DNA from 4 places in the Embleya sp. NBC_00896 genome. Region 2 is predicted to be linked to each of the others. Evidence: riboswitches for the same ligand, from Rfam matches in the RefSeq annotation. Region 2 holds a riboswitch; each other region holds the start of a gene.

Region 1 (4,370 bases), 2.7 Mb from region 2:
ATGATCGGCTCGTTCTTCATGAACACGTACTTCACCTATCGGGTGAAGCCCACGTGGAAGAAGTTCCTGCTGTTCCCGCTGACCAACGTGACCAATTTCGTGATCACCACGGTCGGCGTCTTCATGCTCGTCTCGTGGGCGTCCATGGACGAGCGGATCGCGCCGCTCGTGGCCGCGGCCGCGGCCATCCCGGTGACCTTCCTGGTGTCGCGCAAGGTGATGATCCCGGGTACCGAGCCGGAGCCCACGCTGGGCCGCGCCGATTCGACCCCGGTGTCCTGATCCCGTAACGGATGACCGACAGGTTCCGCATCGCACCCGTTCGTCCACCGAGCCGAGCACCGCTTGTGGCTACGCTGATCCCATGAACTGGCTTGTCACCGGCGGCGCCGGATACATCGGGACTCATGTCGTGCGGGCATTGCTCGCGACCGGCGAGAACGTCGTGGTGATCGACGACCTCTCCACCGGAGCGCGCGAGCGCGTGCCGAACGGCGTGCCGCTCGTGGTCGGCTCGGTGCTGGACCGGGCTCTGCTCGACGAGACGTTCCGCACCCACGCCGTGGACGGCGTCGTGCACATCGCCGGCAAGAAGCGGGTGCCCGAGTCGGTCGACCGACCGCTCCACTACTACGAGGAGAACGTCGAGGGGCTGCGTACGCTCCTGGCGGCCACGGTGGACGCAGGTGTCACGCGCTTCCTCTTCTCCTCCAGCGCGGCCGTCTACGGCATGCCGGACGTGCACCTCGTCGACGAGGAAACGCGCTGTGCGCCGATCAATCCGTATGGCGAAAGCAAGCTCGTCGGAGAGTGGCTGATCAGGGCCACGGCGCGCGCGCACGGCATCTCGTACGCCTCTCTGCGCTACTTCAACGTCGCGGGCGCGGGCGCGCCGGAGCTCGCGGACGAGGGCGTGTTCAACCTCGTGCCCATGGTGTTCGAGAAACTGACGGCGGATCGGGCACCGGTGATCTTCGGCGACGACTACGACACCCCCGACGGGACCTGCGTCCGCGACTTCATCCATGTCGTCGACCTGGCCGAGGCGCACGTGGCCGCCGCGCGCCGACTCGCGACCGATCCGGAGGCCGGGCTCGTCCTCAACGTGGGACGCGGCGAGGGTACGTCCGTGCGCGAGATGGTCGACCTCATCCAGGAGGTGACCGGTCTGCGGGACGTGGCTCCGGTGGTCCAGGCGCGGCGGGCGGGCGACCCGGCCCGGGTCGTGGCGAGCGCGGATCGGATCGCCGCCGAACTGGCCTGGAAGGCCCGCCTCGACACCTCGGACATGGTCGAGAGCGCCTGGGCCGGATGGCAGGCGCGGAGCCACTGAGCGGCCCCCTGGAGGCACGTCGCGGCGCCGGCGGCAAACCCGCCGGCGTTGTGGCGCGAATCACTCGGATCCCGTGTGCGAAACCGCGTCCCGAAGGGCATGGCGGACGCCTCCACGACGCTACGCGCGATGCGCATGTGACGAACGGGATGTAGGTGATCGTTCCCGGACGATCTCCACGTCGAACGACCAAGGACCTTTGTCACTCGATCCGGGACCTTCCGCCACGGAACGCCAACTACGGTCCTTTCCGTAAGGGACCATCTACTTTGCGCTCAACCCCAATTCGGACAATCGACGTCTATCAGACACAGACTTGTGATCTTCGGTGAGGCCTGCTTAGCGTTCCCATCGTCCGTATCCCACACGGACCCCGATCGCCGGTACGCCGAATCCTGTCGCCGGCCGTTCGGGAGGCTGACGAGCACCACACGACAGGAGCGGGGGAACCACAGGTGAACCGCCGCGAACGGCCTCGATCGAAGCGATCGGGCGCCGCGAACGGCTTGGGGTGAAGCCACGTCCTTCGGGATGTGGCCGGGCTATCGATCTCCGGCCCGAATCCGACAGCTCACCTCGTAGGCGTGGGAGAGGATCCAGCAATGCTGTCCGGAACCGGGCGTCATCGCCGCCGCAGTCACAGCAGGACCACGCGTCTGATCGCCGCGGCGGGTGTCGCCGGCGTCGGCGTCGCCATGCCGATCATCGGCGCGGGTTCGGCTCACGCCGCCCCCGTGAGCACGTGGGACAAGGTCGCCCAGTGCGAGAGCACGAACAACTGGAAGATCAACACGGGCAACGGCTTCTACGGCGGTCTGCAGTTCACGCAGAGCACCTGGAGCGAGTTCGGTGGCAAGCAGTTCGCCCCTCGCGCCGACCTGGCCACCAAGGACCAGCAGATCGCGATAGCCGAGAAGGTGCTCAAGAGCCAGGGCCCCGGCGCCTGGCCGGTGTGCTCGATCAAGGCGGGCCTCACTCGCGGTGCCGCCGCCCCGGACGTGGACACGTCGGCCGGCAAGACCGCGCCGAAGACGGCCCCCAAGGCCACCACGGCCACTCCGAAGGCGGAGACCCCCAAGACGGCGCCGAAGACGGTCGCCGCCCCCAAGGTCGAGGTCAAGACCGAGGCCCCCAAGGCCGACACCGCGCCGAAGACCGAGACGGCCCCCAAGGCCGACTCCGCCGCGACCACGTCCTACGTCGTGGTGGCCGGTGACACGCTCTTCAAGATCGCGGATGCCGCACACGTGCCCGGCGGTTGGCCGAAGCTGTACGAGGCCAACAAGAGCGTCGTCGGCGGCAACCCCGACCTGATCTTCCCGGGTCAGAAGCTGTCGGTGTCCGGCTCGGCCGCGACCACCACCAAGACCGAGGCCGCCGCGCCGAAGATCGAGGTGAAGAAGCCCGAGGCACCGAAGGCGGAGACGCCCAAGACGGCGCCGAAGACCTCGACCACCAAGGCGGAGACGCCGAAGAAGGCCGAGTCCAAGCCCTCCGCGTCGACGACCACCGAAAAGGCGTCGGGCTCCTACGTGGCCCCCGTCTCCGGCGGCTCGCTCAGCGCGAGCTACGGCACGGGCGGCTCGCGCTGGTCCAGCGGCAGCCACACCGGCCAGGACTTCGCGGTCTCGACCGGCACCACGGTCCGCGCGGTCACCTCGGGCACCGTCGTCTCGGCCGGTTGGGGCGGGGCGTACGGCAACGAGGTCGTCATCCGCCACGCGGACGGCAAGTACACGCAGTACGCGCACCTGTCCTCGATCTCGGTCAAGGCCGGGATGAAGGTCCAGACCGGCCAGAAGATCGCGCTGTCCGGCGCGACCGGCAACGTGACCGGCCCGCACCTGCACTTCGAGGTCCGGACCACGCCGAACTACGGTTCCGCGGTCAACCCGATGACGTGGCTGCGCAGCCACGGCGTCAACGTCTGATCCGTCCGATCCATCGGCGGCCGAGCCGCCCTTGCTTCGCGACACACGGCGGGCGTCCCCTTCGGGGGGCGCCCGCCGTTCGCGTGCCCGACGCGGCCGATCGCTCAGGACAGCCGGGCCGTGCGCAACGAGCCGTCCGGCCCCAGCCAGCAGGCCACCGCGTGCCCCGCGCCGTCGAGTGCACCGGTCGGTCCGGCCGCCGCCGGGCGCGTGTCCAGGACGAACGGCGCCCCGGTCCCGCCGACCGCGACCGGCCGGCCGTCGGTGTCCCGGGTCAGGGTGAGCGGATCACCGGCCGGCCCCGGCACCCGGGACAGCGGCTCGTAGCCATTGCCCGCCGGGCCTTCGCCGGCCGCCGGCCGCCACGTCCCCGCGTCGCCCTCGACCACGCTCGCGATCTCCGACGTGCCGGCGCGGCGGTACGCGACCTCCATCCGGCCGTCCGCCCGTACCACCGGCGCCGGGGGCCCGGTCGGGCGGTCGGCCGCGATCGTGCGCGGCGCGCCCATGCGATCGCCGGCCTGCTCCCAGTACCGAATGCCCTCACGGGAGGTCCCGAAGACGGCGACCCGACCGTCGGGGCGGGTCACCGCGACCGGACCCTCGACGATCTCGGCGCCGCCCAGATCCCGCCACGGGGTCCAGGCGTCGCTCCCCGCGGGCAGGTACCGCGTGCTGATCCCCTTGTCCCGGTCGCGGGCGAACAGGTGCAGCCCGCCCGCCCCGTCGGCCCGCACCACCGGCGTGCCGAGCCCGCGTTCGCGCACGTCGCCCGCCGGGTTGCCCAGGCTCGTCCACGGGCCCAGGTCGCCGCCCGGCGCGCGCTCGGTCGCCGTCACCACGTCGAACCGCTGCCGGTCGCCGCGCCCCGCTTCCCCGATCCGCAGCGCGAACACCCGGGTGCGGCCGTCCGCCGACCGCACCAGGCCCACTCCGGGCGCGAGTTCGCCGTCGCCGGGTCCCGGCATCGAGCGTGGGACCGCGGACCACGCCGGGGCGCCCACGGCCTCCTGGTCCCAGCGCGCGATCCGACCGCCGAGCACCGACCAGGCCGACAACCGGCCGTCGGCCCCCAGCACCGGCCGCGGACCGGCGTCCGGGAAGCG
Region 2 (4,370 bases):
TCCGGTCCCGCCGGAGCCGATCGACGCCCTGGCCAAGGCCGCACGGGCCTGACCGTCGGTGCCGTCCCGGAGACCGCCACAGGGACCGCCGTAAAGACCGCCATGGGGACCGTCCTCGAACGCCGGAGGGGCTTCTTCAAGCCCGTCCGGCGTTCGAGCACAACCCGACGGCAGGCCGCCCGGCTGCCGTTCCCCCAACGTCACGCCCGTGACCCGCGCGGCCTGAGCCGCACGCGTTCCCCCCTCGGTCTCGGAGCGTGACCCTCGTGTTCCATCCTGTGGGGTCGGGGGCGCCGGCGACATGGCCCAAAGGTGGAGTTCCTTCGGCATAATCGGCCCTCCCCCCGGCGCTTTCGGAGGTCGCTTTGTCGGAGGTCGCCGGCCGGAGGTCGCTTTGTCGGAGGTCGCGTTGAGTGTCGCAGCCCGGTTCGAGCCAGACCTCGCGGGTGACTTCGACCTGGTCGAACGTCGGGACCTGGAGCGGCTGTTGCGATTACTCGACGAGTGCGCGCGAGCGGCCGACGTCGCGACGTTCCGGGAGAGCGTGCTCGACGCGCTCGCGCGGTACTTCGGTTATCGCGACACGACGTTCTTCACCGGCTCGAATCTGCCCGCGATCTTCGAGGACCGCGACCCGCTCGCGACCGGGATCGGACTCCGCGGCCTGGTGCCGTACATGGAGACCTTCCATCGCGACGACCCGTTCCACCTGATCGCGCTGCGTGCCGCGCCCGGGCGCAAGGCCGTGCCGCTCACGCTCGAATCGCTGCCCAAGCCGGTGCGGGCGGCACACGTGCGCTACCTGGAGTCGTTCCTGTACCCGATGGGCATCCACGCGAAGATCGTGGTGCCGCTCCCGGGGCCGACCCGATGCGGCGGGATCGGCCTGTTGGGCACCGAATCCGGCGCGTTCGGCGCGCGCGACGTCGCGGTGGCCACGCTGTTGTCCCGGCACCTGGGCAATCTGTTCGCCCTCTTCATCGATCGGCCCACCCGACCGCCGAGCCTGATCACCCGTTTGACGCCGCGTCAGGCCGAGATCGCCGCGCTCGTCGCGCGCGGGCTGACCAACCGCGACATCGCCGCGGTGCTGTCGATCACCGGGGACACGGTCAAGAAGCATCTGACGTACGCGATGCAGACGGTCGGCTGCGCGAACCGCACCCAACTCGCCCTGCTGTGGCTGCGCGAGGGGCCCGACGAGGCGACCTGAGCGGCAAGCCGGGCCGACGGCCCGGAAAATGGGCGTAGGCCCCGCCGAAGTATTCGGCGGGGCCTACGTCGTGATGGTGCGTCAGGCGGAGAACGCCAGCTTGGCACCGATGTTGATCAGGTTCGGGTTGTCGCCGATGGCGCTCTTGTTGGCGTTGTAGAGGGCCTTCCAGCCACCCTTGACGCCGTTCTTCGACGCGATGTCGGACAGCGTGTCGCCGGCCTTGACCGTGTAGCGGCCGGAGGTCGACGCCTGCTTGGAGGCGGCGGACTTCGGCCCGGCCTTGGTCGCGGTGTCACTCTGCTTGTGCTGCACCCGGACCTTCGGGGCGGCCTCGGTCACGGACTGCTCCGTGGACTTCTTCGGCGCGGCCTCGCTCACGGACTGCTCCGTGGACTTCTTCGGCGCGGCCTTCTGCTCGACCTTGGTCTTGGTCTTGCCGGTCGTCGCCGTCGAGGACTCGGCCTGGGCGGACGCGTTGCCCTTGCCCAGGTTGGCCTTCTGCGAGCAGACCGGCCACGCGCCGGGGCCCTGGCCGGCGAGAACGCGCTCGGCGACAGCGATCTGCTGCGTCTTGGTGGCGTTCTCGGCGTTGGCCGCGTACTCGGTGCCGCCGAACGCCTTCCAGGTGCTCGGGGTGAACTGCAGACCGCCGGAGAAACCGTTGCCAGTGTTGATGCCCCAGTTACCGGTGCTCTCGCACTGGGCGACCTTGTCCCACTCGGACGAGGTCGCGGCGCTCGCGCTGCCCGTCATGCCCACGAGGGGAAGGACGAGACCCGCACCGGCGGCGACGGCGATGCCGGCGCGACGGCCACGAGAGAGCGAGCGAACGGGAGCGGTGATGGCACGGAACGTCATTGATTACCTCGTCGGGCGCCTACGAAGTTAGCTGTCGGGTTCGGACGAATGGCCCGGCCTCGCCTGATTCAGGCATGGCTTCACCCCAAAGACATCGACAGTGCCGATGTCGCACCACTTGGTTCCCCCGCTCCTGCCGCCAGTCGATATCGACTGCGTCCCTCGAGCGGCGGCAGGATTCGGCGTACCGCCCGGGGAGTCCGCTTGTGCGAACAACCACGAAACTACGCACCGGTTCGCCCGGTTGGCAAACATTTCGACCGCTTTGTGACGTGCCCGACAGGCTGGAATAACACCACTTTGCCCGAATTGTCGGGATCTTCGCAGGTCACCGTTCCGGCGTCCACGGTGCGCAGCCGCGTGATCACCCGTGCGTCAACACGGGGCTATTCCGTCGCGGGCAGCTCCACAGGTACGACTACCCGTTCTTCGTCCCAAAGGAACGTCGCGCCGCCGGTCGCGAAATTGGGCACGTCGGCCACCGTGGCCCGGCCCTCGGGCGAATCCAGGACCGCTTCGATCCCCGCGCGGGATTCCGCGTACAGCGCGACCACCATGTAATAGGGCGGCTTCCCCCCGGCGGGGTCGGGCTCGCAGGTGCCGATGGTCCAGCCGGTCAGGCCCGGCATCGTGCGGGCGAGCGGGACGTGCTTCTCCCAGTAATAGGAGTCGAACGCCGCCGGATCGGTGGGGTGGCCGTATAAGACGGTGAGCTTGTACATGTCTCAGTCCTCGCTGTCTCGGTAGGTGTCCGGTGCTTCCGGGAGGTCCCGGGCTTCCCAGGCGTCCCGGTCGTCGGTGACGCTCTTGCCGCCGATCTGCTTGAAGGCCCTCGCCTGGGCGGTGATGGCCAGCTCGGTCGGGAGCCTCTCCATGCTGGAGGCGCCGAAAAACCCGACCACGCCGATGGTGTTGGCGAGCACGTACGCGGCGTCCTCGGGCTCGGCGATGGGACCGCCGTGACACAGCACCAGCACGTCGGGATCGACCTCGGCCGCCGCGTCGCGCATCGCCTGGACCCGCTCGACCGCCTGGTCGAGGGTGAGCGCGGTGGTCGCGCCGATACTGCCCTTGGTGGTCAGCCCCATGTGCGGGACCAGCACGTCGGCCCCGGCCGCGGCCATCGCGCGGGCCTGCTCGGGGTCGAAGACGTAGGGCGCGGTGAGCAGGCCGCGCTCGGCGGCGAGCCGGATCATCTCCACCTCGAGGTCGTAGCCCATGCCCGTCTCCTCCAGGTTCTGCCGGAAGACGCCGTCGTACAGCCCGACCGTGGGGAAGTTCTGGACCCCCGCGAAGCCCATCGCGGCGAGCTGGTCCAGGAAGTGCGGCATGATCCGGAACGGGTCCGTGCCGCACACCCCCGCGAGTACCGGGGTGTCGCGGACCACCGGCAGCACCTCGCCGGCCATGTCGACCACGATCGCGTTGGCGTCGCCGTACGGCAGCAGGCCGGCGAGCGAGCCGCGGCCGGCCATCCGGTAGCGGCCGGAGTTGTAGATGATGATCAGATCCACGCCGCCGGCCTCGGCGCACTTGGCCGACAGGCCGGTGCCCGCCCCCGCGCCGACCACCACCCCGCCCCGCTCGACCGTCGTGCGCAGCCGACCGCGCGCCTCGCGTCCGTTCATGTCAGTCCTCGCTCCCCTTGATGATCAGGTGGTGCAACCGATCCGCCGCCGCCGTGGCGAACGCCGGGTCGTTGATGTCGGTGTCCGACTCGTACAGCTCGACGGAGCTGCCGGCGAGTCCCACCCGCAGCGCGTCGAACAACGCGGCGTCGGCGGCGGGGTCGTGGAAGGGCGCGCCCTCGACGTCGATCGCCGAGACCCCGCGCAGCGGCAGGTACAGCGCGGTCGGGCCGGTCGCGGCGACCAGCTTGGCCGCGATCCGCCGGCCCAGTTCGGCGTTCTCCTCCGGCGTGGTGCGCATCAGCGTCACCGTCGGGTTGTGCACGTACAGCTTCCGCTGCTCGAACCGCTCGGGCACGGTGTCGCGCGGGCCGAAGTTGACCATGTCCAGGGCCCCGACGCTGACCACCTGCGGCAGCCCCATCCGCCCGGCGGCGCCGAGCCGCTCCGGGCCCGCGGTCAGCACGCCGCCGACCAGGTCGTCGGCCAGCTCGGTGGTGGTCAGGTCGAGGATCCCGGCCAGGAAACCGGCCTCGGCCAGGTTCTCCATCGAGGTGCCGCCCGCGCCGGTGGCGTGGAAGACCAGGACCTCGTAGCCCAGCTCGGTGAGCCGCTCGCGCGCCGCGTCCACCGCCGGGGTGGTCACCCCGAACATCGACGCGGCGATC
Region 3 (4,370 bases), on a different replicon from region 2:
GCTGCTCGGGATCGACCCCAATGTGCTGGTGGGTGTGCTCGACGAGTTGGAGGCGCGGGGCTTCGCCGAACGCCGTCGCAACCCCCGCGACCGCCGGCGGCACGTCATCCAGGTCACCGATGCCGGCCGGGCGTTGGTCGCGGAGAGCACGCGACTGCTCGACGAGGCCGAGGACGCGTTCTTCACCGCCGTGTCGGCCGCGGACCGGCAGGTCGTGCACGACGCGGCGGGCCTGCTGCTCGCCGCGCACCGGCCGGGATGGTCCGAGGAGTCGCCCGGCGCCGGCTGCTGAACGGCCGCCGCCCGGCGCTTCCTCGTCCGGGCCCCGGAGCGGGCCGGTGGGAGCCCGAGCCCCGTTCGGACGCCACGACTTCGTCCGGATGCCACGATCCGCTTCCCCGCGCATCACCTTGCGCGGGCGAGAGTTGTGGGCGTCGACCGGAGCGAAGGAGACGCCCATGTCCCGATGGAAGACCGGCACGGCCGCGGTCCTGGCCGGGGCGGCCATCGCCGCCCTGCCGAGCACGGCGGGCGCCACCGCCACACACGGCCGGACCTTCGACCTGGAGGCCCATCGCGGCGGCCTCGGGCTGACCGTGGAGAGCACGATCGCGTCGTTCTCGAAAGCGCTCGACCTCGGCGTGTCCACGCTCGAACTCGACGTCCAGATCACCGAGGACGGCCGCGCGGTCGTCACCCACGACCGCAAGGTCGACGGCCGCAAGTGCGCCGACACCGGGCCGGCGCGGGCGGGCGATCCCGAGTTCCCCTACGTCGGCAAGTACGTCAACACGCTCACCCTCGCGCAGGTCCGCACGCTCGACTGCGGGTCGCGGCAGTTCCCCGGCTTCCCCGAGCAGCGCACCTCGCCGGGCGCCCGAATGCCGCTGCTCACCGAGGTGTTCGACCTGGTGAACCGCCGGCACGCGCGCGGTGTTCGGCTCAACGTGGAGACCAAGGTCGAGGCCGGCGCTCCGCAGGAGACCGCGCCGCGCGAGCAGTTCGTCCGGACGGTGGCCCACGAGGTGCGCCGGGCCGGGCTGTTGCGCCAGGTGACCGTACAGAGCTTCGACTGGGGCGCGCTCAAGCGGATGCGCGAGGTCGAACCGCGGTTGCCCCTGGTCGCGTTGACCAACTACGACTTCCTCCAGGTCGGGCAACCGGGCGCGTCGCCGTGGCTGGGTGGCCTGGACATCGACGACTTCGGCGGCGACCCGTTGCGCGCGATCAGGACGATCGGCGCCAGGACGTTCTCACCGGTGCACGGTTTCCCGCAGAACGGCACGGTCACCGACCCGAACTACCGCCCGTACGTGACCCGCGAACTGGTCGCCCGCGCGCACGCCCTCGGCATCAAGGTCGTGCCGTGGACGGTCGACGACCCGGCGACCATGGCCAAGCTCGTCGACGACGGCGTCGACGGCCTGATCACGGACTACCCCGACCGCCTCCGCACGCTGCTGGCCGACCGCGGCTACCGGCTGCCGCGGGCCTACCCGGCCGGGTGAGCTCGGCGGGGGCGGGGTGGGGGTGTTCGGCGAAGAAGGCGTGTCGGGACGCCGACAGGGCCGTGCCCGTCGACCTGGTGGTCGACGGGCACGGCCCTGTGGCTACCGCGTTGGGTGACTCTGGGATCAGAGGTTCACGCCGTGGGCGCGGAGGTAGGTGACGGGGTTGATGCCGCTGCCGTAGTTCGGGGTGGTGCGGATCTCGAAGTGCAGGTGCGGGCCGGTCACATTGCCGGTCGCGCCCGAGCGGCCGATCTGCTGACCGGTGCTGACCTTGCTGCCCGCGCTCACGCTGATGCTGGAGAGGTGCGCGTACTGCGAGTACTTGCCGTCCGCGTGCTTGATGACGACCTCGTTGCCGTAGGCGCCGCCGTTGCCGGCCTTGACGACCGTGCCGGAGGTGATCGCCTTGACGCTCGCGCCGGTGCCGACGACGAAGTCCTGACCGGTGTGGCTGCCGCTGGACCACAGCTTGCCGCCGGTGCCGAACGCGGTACCCAGCGAGCCGCTCACGGGAGCGACGTAGCCGGACGAGTTGCTCTTGGTGGCGGGGGCGACCTCGGCGGAGGCCTTCGCCTTCGGCGCGACCGGCGCCTTGGCCTTGGTGACCGGCTTCGGCGCGACCTTGACCGAGACGGAGGCCTTGGTCGGGGTCGACGGGGCGGTCGAGGTCTTCTCGGTGCCCTTGTCGGTGCCCTTGTCGCTGTCGTCCGAGGACGAGGAGGACGAGGCCGCACCGGAGAGGGTGAGCTTCTGGCCGATCTGGATCAGGTTGGGGTTGCCACCGATCACGGAGCGGTTGTCCTTGTACAGCTTGTGCCAGCCGCCCTCGACATCCTTCGCCGCGGCGATCTTGGACAGGGTGTCGCCCTTGACCACGGAGTAGGTGCCGTTCGAGGACTTGACCTCGATCTTCGGCGCGGGCTTGGACTCGGCCGACTTCTCGGTCGTGGCGGCCTTGGGGGCGACCTTGACGGTGGCCTTGCTCTCGGCCTTCGCCGAGGGGCTGACGGCCGGAGCCGCGCTGCCCTTGGTCAGGTTGGACGGGCCGGAGGTGTTGGGCCACGCGCCCGGGCCCTGCACGGCGAGGACCTTCTCCGCGATGGCGATCTGCTGGTCCTTGGTGGCCAGGTCCGCACGCGGGGCGTACTTGGTGCCGCCGAACTCGGTCCAGGTGCTCTGGGTGAACTGGAGGCCACCGTAGAAACCGTTGCCGGTGTTGATGTGCCAGTTGCCCGAGCTCTCGAGCATGGCGACCTTGTCCCAGGTCGAGACCGACGCGGCGTTGGCGGTCGCGAGGCCACCGATCAGCGGGGCGGCGACGATCGCGCCGGCCATGCCGACGGTCAGGGCGAGGCGGGTCTTCTTGGGCATGCGGGCAGGGGTGTTGAACGACTGCACGAAGAGTTTCCTTCTCCCACGCCTACGAAGTGAGCTGTCGGATTCGGGCTGGAGAGTCTCGCCCGGCCGTGTCTGGTCCCTCACGAGTGAGGAGACGCGGCTTCACCCCAAGCCGTCCAAATAGGGCGTCCGCGCACATGTCTGTGCAGACGCCCATGACGGCGTACCACTTGGTTCCCCCGCTCCTGCCTTTCGGGTACTCGTACCGTGGCCCCTCCGGCGGCAGGATTCGGCGAACCGGGAGGCGCAATCCGCTGGTGCACCAGACCGGTGCGGCGGAAGCACCAAACTACGCACAACACCCACTCGGATCCAAACATCACGATCGGTAGAAATCGCTGAATCGTGTCGAATCGGCGGAATATGGGAACCGAAAGTCCCGAGTCGTGCACGCATTGTGTCCGAGGGCTTGTCATTTCGGTGATCCGGGAATTACGCTTCGTGAGAATTGCGGAAGTGCGGTTCACGGTCCGTGCGAGAGCCTGACCATCGGTGCGTGCGATGTGACGTGCGTAACGTCGACGACCGCCGGCGGCTCGTTCGGTGGCTCACTCTGCCGCCGGTCGACGGCCGCCGCCGTGGTGTCGCGCCGCCAGCCGGTCGCGACCGAGGTGGGTCGCGCCGGCAAAGCCGAGCGCGGCGCCGGTGCGAGACGCCCGCCGAGGATCTCGGCGGCGGGGAGTGGCCGCCGGCGAGTACGGCCATCGAATATCTCGAATCACCGCGCGATTTGATCTTCCATGCCACATGACCTGGGATTGTGTATCGGCGAGGCGATTGACGCTTCCTTGGCCACGGGAATATTCGACGGTGAATTGTTGCGGGGGCAAGGATTCGTTGATCCCTGTTGATCTTCGTTGAATCTTCGTTGATCCTCGCGCTCGTTCCGATCGGTGCAATCGGTGCACCCCTGCGACGCCATTGCGAAGCATGGGGTGGAATCGCCGCCGCACGTCCGTCTTTCCATCGGTTTCCCGACAGTCGACACAATGCGAGTACATGTCCGGTGTATACCGGCCGACAATTCTGGCGATCCGGCGCGTGCCGGGCCGCCGCACCGGCGCTGCGCTCCGGCGGACCCGCTTCCCTATCGGGGGGAGCGGTCGGCGGAAACGAGTTTTCTACTTCCGGAGCGAATTCGAATGATCGCAGCCGGCTCAGTGGATTTCAGGTCGCAACCGGACCAAAATGACGCATTGCTCTCATTGACATTCGACACGTGAGACCCGGATGCTGTGCTCTGCTCGAATATCCGACCGAGGGAGCGCGAGTAACATGTCCGAAACGAATGCTTCGACGTCCGAAGCGATCTCCGAGCAGACGATGTACGAGCAACTCGGCGGTGGCCCGGTTATTCGTGAGGCAGTGGACCGCTTCTATCGCCTGGTATTGGCCGATCCGGAATTGGCCCCGTATTTCGAGCGCTCGGATGTGTCGGCCGTCAAGCGCCACCAGGCGCTG
Region 4 (4,370 bases), on a different replicon from region 2:
CGGACCACGACGTGCTCGTCGAGGTGTTGCCGATGCCCGAGGCGCAGCGCAGGGCCCTTGCGGGCGCCACCTGGGCCGCCGCGAACGAGGCCGACGCGCCCGGCCGATTCCACGTCTCGCTTCCGCTCGACGCGTGGTCGGCAACCGAGCGTGACCAATGGCTGCGGACCGGTTTCAGCCGGAACCTGATGGCCAACATGGTCGTGCACGAGGTCGCCCCGGGACACCTCAGCCACGGCCGGGCCATGCGCCGGGCCACCAGCGAGGTGCGGCGGACCGTGCTCTCGGAGGTCTTCATCGAGGGCTGGGCCCACTACTGCGAGGAGATGGCCCTGGAGGAGGGCTTTCGCATCGACCCCGCGTTCGCCGTCGCCGTCGCGCAGGACGCCTTGCGCCGGGTCACCCGCTTCGCGTGCGCGATCGGGCTGCACACCGGCGAGATGACCATCAACGACGCCGCCCGCAGGTTCACCGAGGACGTCGCGCTGGCCGGCCCGGCCGCTCTGCACGAGGCCCAGCGCGGCCTCTTCGATCCGACCTACGGCCGCTACACCTGGGGCAAGTTCGCCGTCGTGGACCTGCGGGAGCAGGCCCGCCGGCAGTGGGGGCCGGCGTTCTCGCTGCCGCGCTTCCACGCCGCGCTGCTGAACCTGGGCGCGCCCCCGCTCGGGCTTCTGGGCATCGCCCTCGAACGCGGATGATCACGTTTCTTGCGGCCACCTTGGTGTCGACCGCCGTCCCCGGGCCGAACCTGTGGCCGAGCCGTGGGATCGGGCCCGGACGGAAGCGACCGGCTACCGCGGTTCCCACCAGGTGGGGGAGATGTCGAGGGACCAGATGTCGCCCACCTGTTGCTCGTCCGGGTCGTCAAGGTCGTGGTCGCCGTCTCCGTAGGGGTCGGGGTCCGTGATGACGAAGATGCGGGTGCCCGAGTCCGATACGCGGTAGCGGTTCATGTCGATCGTCTCGTCCTCGAGTTCGACCGTGTGCCCCAGGGCCAGGACGGCGTTGCGCAGTTCCTCGAATCGGGCCCGGGGCGCGAAGGTCCCGTACCTTCGGGAGAGGGCGGGTGGCACCGTGTCGGGGGAGCGGTCGTGCATCAGCCGGTGGACCTTCACGCCGAATCCGAAACAGGACATGCGCCCTCGGGAGTCCGGCAGGAAGTTGACCGTCACGAGTCCGTACTCCCGCCTCAGGGAGCCGCCCCCGGGGACATCGAGGTAGCCCGGTCCCACCGCCTTCTCCCAGTCCTCGGGGCCGAAGTCGGTTCCCGCCCCGGCTCCGAGCACGTCGGAGCGGGTGGCGACGTGAGCGTAGAAGTCCAGATCGGACACCCGTTGATTCCCTTGGGTCGAGCTGTGTGAGCGCGGCGGATACAGCGGGAGCGAGACCACTTCCCGGCAGTGTGACACCCAGGGACGGCGAGCTTTGCAACCTCGTTCGCCGCTCGTAATCCGCAGCCGGTTTATTTCTCACGTTCAGTGAAGTCTGTGGAGTTGGGCTGCCGGCGGGTCCTCGCGACCAATCGTTGCCAAAACGGCTCAAGATCGACTTTAGGGAATCCGGGTGCTTTTCCCGTGATACGCGGAAAAGTAAACGATGATATTGGTAAAGGTTTGGTAATGCAGAAGTCCGTGGTGATGGTCGTGACACGCCTGTGACTATTGTTTCGCGACAGGTGATCGGTTCGAGGTTGACCACCCCGGTCGACACGATCGCCTCCGCCGAATTCGGGGACGAGTTTCGGTGACGGTGGGTAACCGCTGTCGTCGGGACGCGAAGCCGGAACCGGGGACCCTCGCAGTCCCTGGGGTGAATCGGTGCTTCGGCACCGTAGGGCGCCTTCTTCCGCCCGAACCCGTCAGCTAACCCGGTAGGCGGCCGAGGAAGGAGACCCGCCGCCAGTGGCGTCCCAACGTCGACCCGGGCAGCACCGCAAGCCCAAGCCGCGCACCGCCGTCCGTACCGCAGCGACCGTTGTCACGGCCGCCGCGACGATGACCGGCGTGATGACCTTCGCCGGCACCGCGAGCGCGGATCCCGCGCAGTCGTTCCAGCAGACGAAGGAACGCGTCAACCAGCTGCACAGTGACGTGATCAAGGCCACCGAGGCCGCCAACGGCGTCGAGGAGCAGATCGAGAAGCAGCAGGGCAACGCGAACCAGACGCAGGCCCGGATCACCGAGGAACAGGCCGTACTGAACGCCCTGCGCGACCAGATCGGTGTCCTCGCGGCCAACCAGTACCGCAGCGGCGGCCTGCCGCCGTCGCTCTCGCTCGCGCTCAGCGGCGACCCCGAGGGCTTCCTCCAGAAGTCGCAGATGATGTCCCAGCTCGACGGCCGGCAGGCCGCCAAGCTGAAGCAGATCGCGGCGCAGGCCCGAGTCCTCCAGCAGGACCGCACCGAGGCATCCTCGCAGCTCGCCGAGCTGGAGAAGCTGCGGACCGAGCTGAACAAGAACAAGACCGACATCCAGACCAAGCTCGCCGAGGCCCAGCGGCTGCTGAACACGCTGGACAAGAAGCAGCAGGACGACATCCTCAACTCGGACAAGCACGCGAGCGGCCCCGGTTCGCGCGACGACACCGACCGCAGCTCGCGGGCCAAGCCGGACACGCCGCCGCCGGCGAACGATGTCCCCGTGTCCGGCCGGGCCGCGGCCGCGGTCGCGTTCGCGAAGGCCCAGATCGGCAAGCCGTACGTGCCCCGGGGTGTGGGCCCCGACTCCTACGACTGCTCGGGGCTGACCATGGCTTCGTGGAAGGCCGCCAACGTCAAGCTGACCCGCACCACCTTGACCCAGGTCAACGACGGTCCGCGGATCTCCAAGGGCGCGCTCAAGCCGGGCGACCTGGTGTTCTACTACCCCGACAACTCGCACGTGGGCATCTTCATCGGCAACGGTCAGATCGTGCACGCCCCGCGGCCGGGCAAGAACGTGACCATCGCGCCGGTCGACTCGATGCCGTTCTACGCGGCCGTTCGACCCGGTTAAGCCCATCGGTCGCGCGTAGAGCGCCAAGTCGAGGCCGGGTCCTTCGGCGCGCTGTCGTCCTTCCGGTCTTCGTTCATGGGGTTCGTTCGCTGAGGCTTCAGGGGCCGCTGTCGCCCGGAGTCCGGTGTTCGGTGCTCGGCCCGCCGCCCCGCCGCCCCGCTGTGGCGTCCGCGCCTTCCGGCAGGTGCTTCGGGCCGATCGGTGGCGGGCCGGGGTGGCCGCATCGGAACAGCGGGTCGCGGGTGTCGAAGGGGACGTCCTCGCGTGACTGTTCGACCGCGCGCATGGAGGACGGCAGGTCGAACGGGAGGCGTCCGGTGGCCGGGGTGCGGTTGAAGACGGCGTCGAGGACGACGTCGTCTTCGGCACCGAAGTCGGCGAGCAGCAGCAGCGCGGAGTCGGCGAGCCCGGTGAGTACGGCGGGCCGGTCCAGAGCGACACAGACCGCCAGGGGAACGGTGGCGGCGAGCTCGCGCAGTCGTTCGAGTTCGGCGGGAGGGAATTCCAGGGAGCCCGCGTGGAAGTAGCGTTCGAGTAGGCCCTCGCGTTGCTCGTACGGGGCGTCGAGGCGGACCACCGCGACGTCGGCGTCCTCCGGGCGTTGCACGGGCGCGCCGTAGCGCGCGGCCACGCGCGGGTCGATGTTCTCGACATAGAGGGCGCAGTCCGGGCCGAACCCGACCGGGGTCCCCGACAGCGGGACGAGTGAACGCTGTTGGACGCGGCGGGCGAGCGCGCGGGTCTCCGGGCGGCCGACCAGTTCCTCGGCGGCCTCCGGGTCGACGTACGGGTTGTCGAAGAGGCCCAGACGGAACTTGTCGCGCAGGATCCGGCGGACCGAGGCGTCGATCCGCGCCTCGGTGGCGGCGCCGGAGCGCACCGCCTCGATGATCAGCTCGGGACGGGTCTCACCGCCGAACTGGTCGACGTCGGCGTCCAGGAGCATGCGTACCTGCTCGGCGAGCGGGAGGTGCTCGACGCCCCAGTTGCGCGCGGGCAGCGAGCCGCGGCCGGGGATGTTCATGCCGGCCAGCAGGTTGAAGTCGGTGCACACGACGCCGTCGAAGCGGTATCGGCCGCGCAGCAGCCCGGCGATCACATCGCGGTTGAAGCACGCGCCGACCTCGGCGAGGCCGGTGCCGACCGGGATGCCGTACCCCGGCATGACCTGGGCGACTCCGGCCTCCAGCGCGGCCGCGAACGGGCGCAGGTGGTATTCGAGGTTGCCGCCCGGATATGCCTGGAACCGGCCGTACGCGAAGTGCGGGTCCTCGCCGCCGGCCACCGGGCCGCCGCCGGGGAAGTGCTTGACCATGCAGGCGACGCTCTCGGCGCCGAGCGTCTCGCCCTGCATACCGCGGATATAGGCGGCGA

What was found. Region 2 has a riboswitch for cyclic di-AMP ahead of OG928_RS27605 (transglycosylase family protein). Riboswitches for the same ligand answer to the same signal wherever they lie in the genome.
Region 1: linked by a shared signal. The riboswitch ahead of OG928_RS15420 (transglycosylase family protein) and the one ahead of OG928_RS27605 (transglycosylase family protein) in region 2 are both predicted to bind cyclic di-AMP.
Region 3: linked by a shared signal. The riboswitch ahead of OG928_RS41795 (transglycosylase family protein) and the one ahead of OG928_RS27605 (transglycosylase family protein) in region 2 are both predicted to bind cyclic di-AMP.
Region 4: linked by a shared signal. The riboswitch ahead of OG928_RS42995 (NlpC/P60 family protein) and the one ahead of OG928_RS27605 (transglycosylase family protein) in region 2 are both predicted to bind cyclic di-AMP.

The regions. Positions count from the first base shown of each region.
Region 1 is NZ_CP108776.1:3,400,338-3,404,707, forward strand. Features, by position in the region: gene OG928_RS15410 (GtrA family protein) at 1-282, shown strand, start outside; gene galE (UDP-glucose 4-epimerase GalE) at 365-1,333, shown strand; cyclic di-AMP (ydaO/yuaA leader) riboswitch at 1,710-1,931, shown strand; gene OG928_RS15420 (transglycosylase family protein) at 1,936-3,264, shown strand; gene OG928_RS15425 (PIG-L family deacetylase) at 3,369-4,370, opposite strand, start outside.
Region 2 is NZ_CP108776.1:6,094,649-6,099,018, reverse strand. Features, by position in the region: gene OG928_RS27615 (nucleobase:cation symporter-2 family protein) at 1-52, shown strand, start outside; gene OG928_RS27610 (LuxR C-terminal-related transcriptional regulator) at 410-1,213, shown strand; gene OG928_RS27605 (transglycosylase family protein) at 1,295-1,969, opposite strand; cyclic di-AMP (ydaO/yuaA leader) riboswitch at 2,075-2,267, opposite strand; gene OG928_RS27600 (EthD family reductase) at 2,461-2,796, opposite strand; gene OG928_RS27595 (phosphoenolpyruvate hydrolase family protein) at 2,800-3,702, opposite strand; gene OG928_RS27590 (Tm-1-like ATP-binding domain-containing protein) at 3,704-4,370, opposite strand, start outside.
Region 3 is NZ_CP108777.1:1,878,351-1,882,720, forward strand. Features, by position in the region: gene OG928_RS41785 (MarR family winged helix-turn-helix transcriptional regulator) at 1-292, shown strand, start outside; gene OG928_RS41790 (glycerophosphodiester phosphodiesterase family protein) at 459-1,508, shown strand; gene OG928_RS41795 (transglycosylase family protein) at 1,635-2,882, opposite strand; cyclic di-AMP (ydaO/yuaA leader) riboswitch at 2,914-3,154, opposite strand; gene OG928_RS41800 (group 1 truncated hemoglobin) at 4,185-4,370, shown strand, end outside.
Region 4 is NZ_CP108777.1:2,141,433-2,145,802, forward strand. Features, by position in the region: gene OG928_RS42985 (DUF885 family protein) at 1-701, shown strand, start outside; gene OG928_RS42990 (hypothetical protein) at 795-1,334, opposite strand; cyclic di-AMP (ydaO/yuaA leader) riboswitch at 1,758-1,895, shown strand; gene OG928_RS42995 (NlpC/P60 family protein) at 1,905-2,996, shown strand; gene OG928_RS43000 (glycoside hydrolase family 3 N-terminal domain-containing protein) at 3,094-4,370, opposite strand, start outside.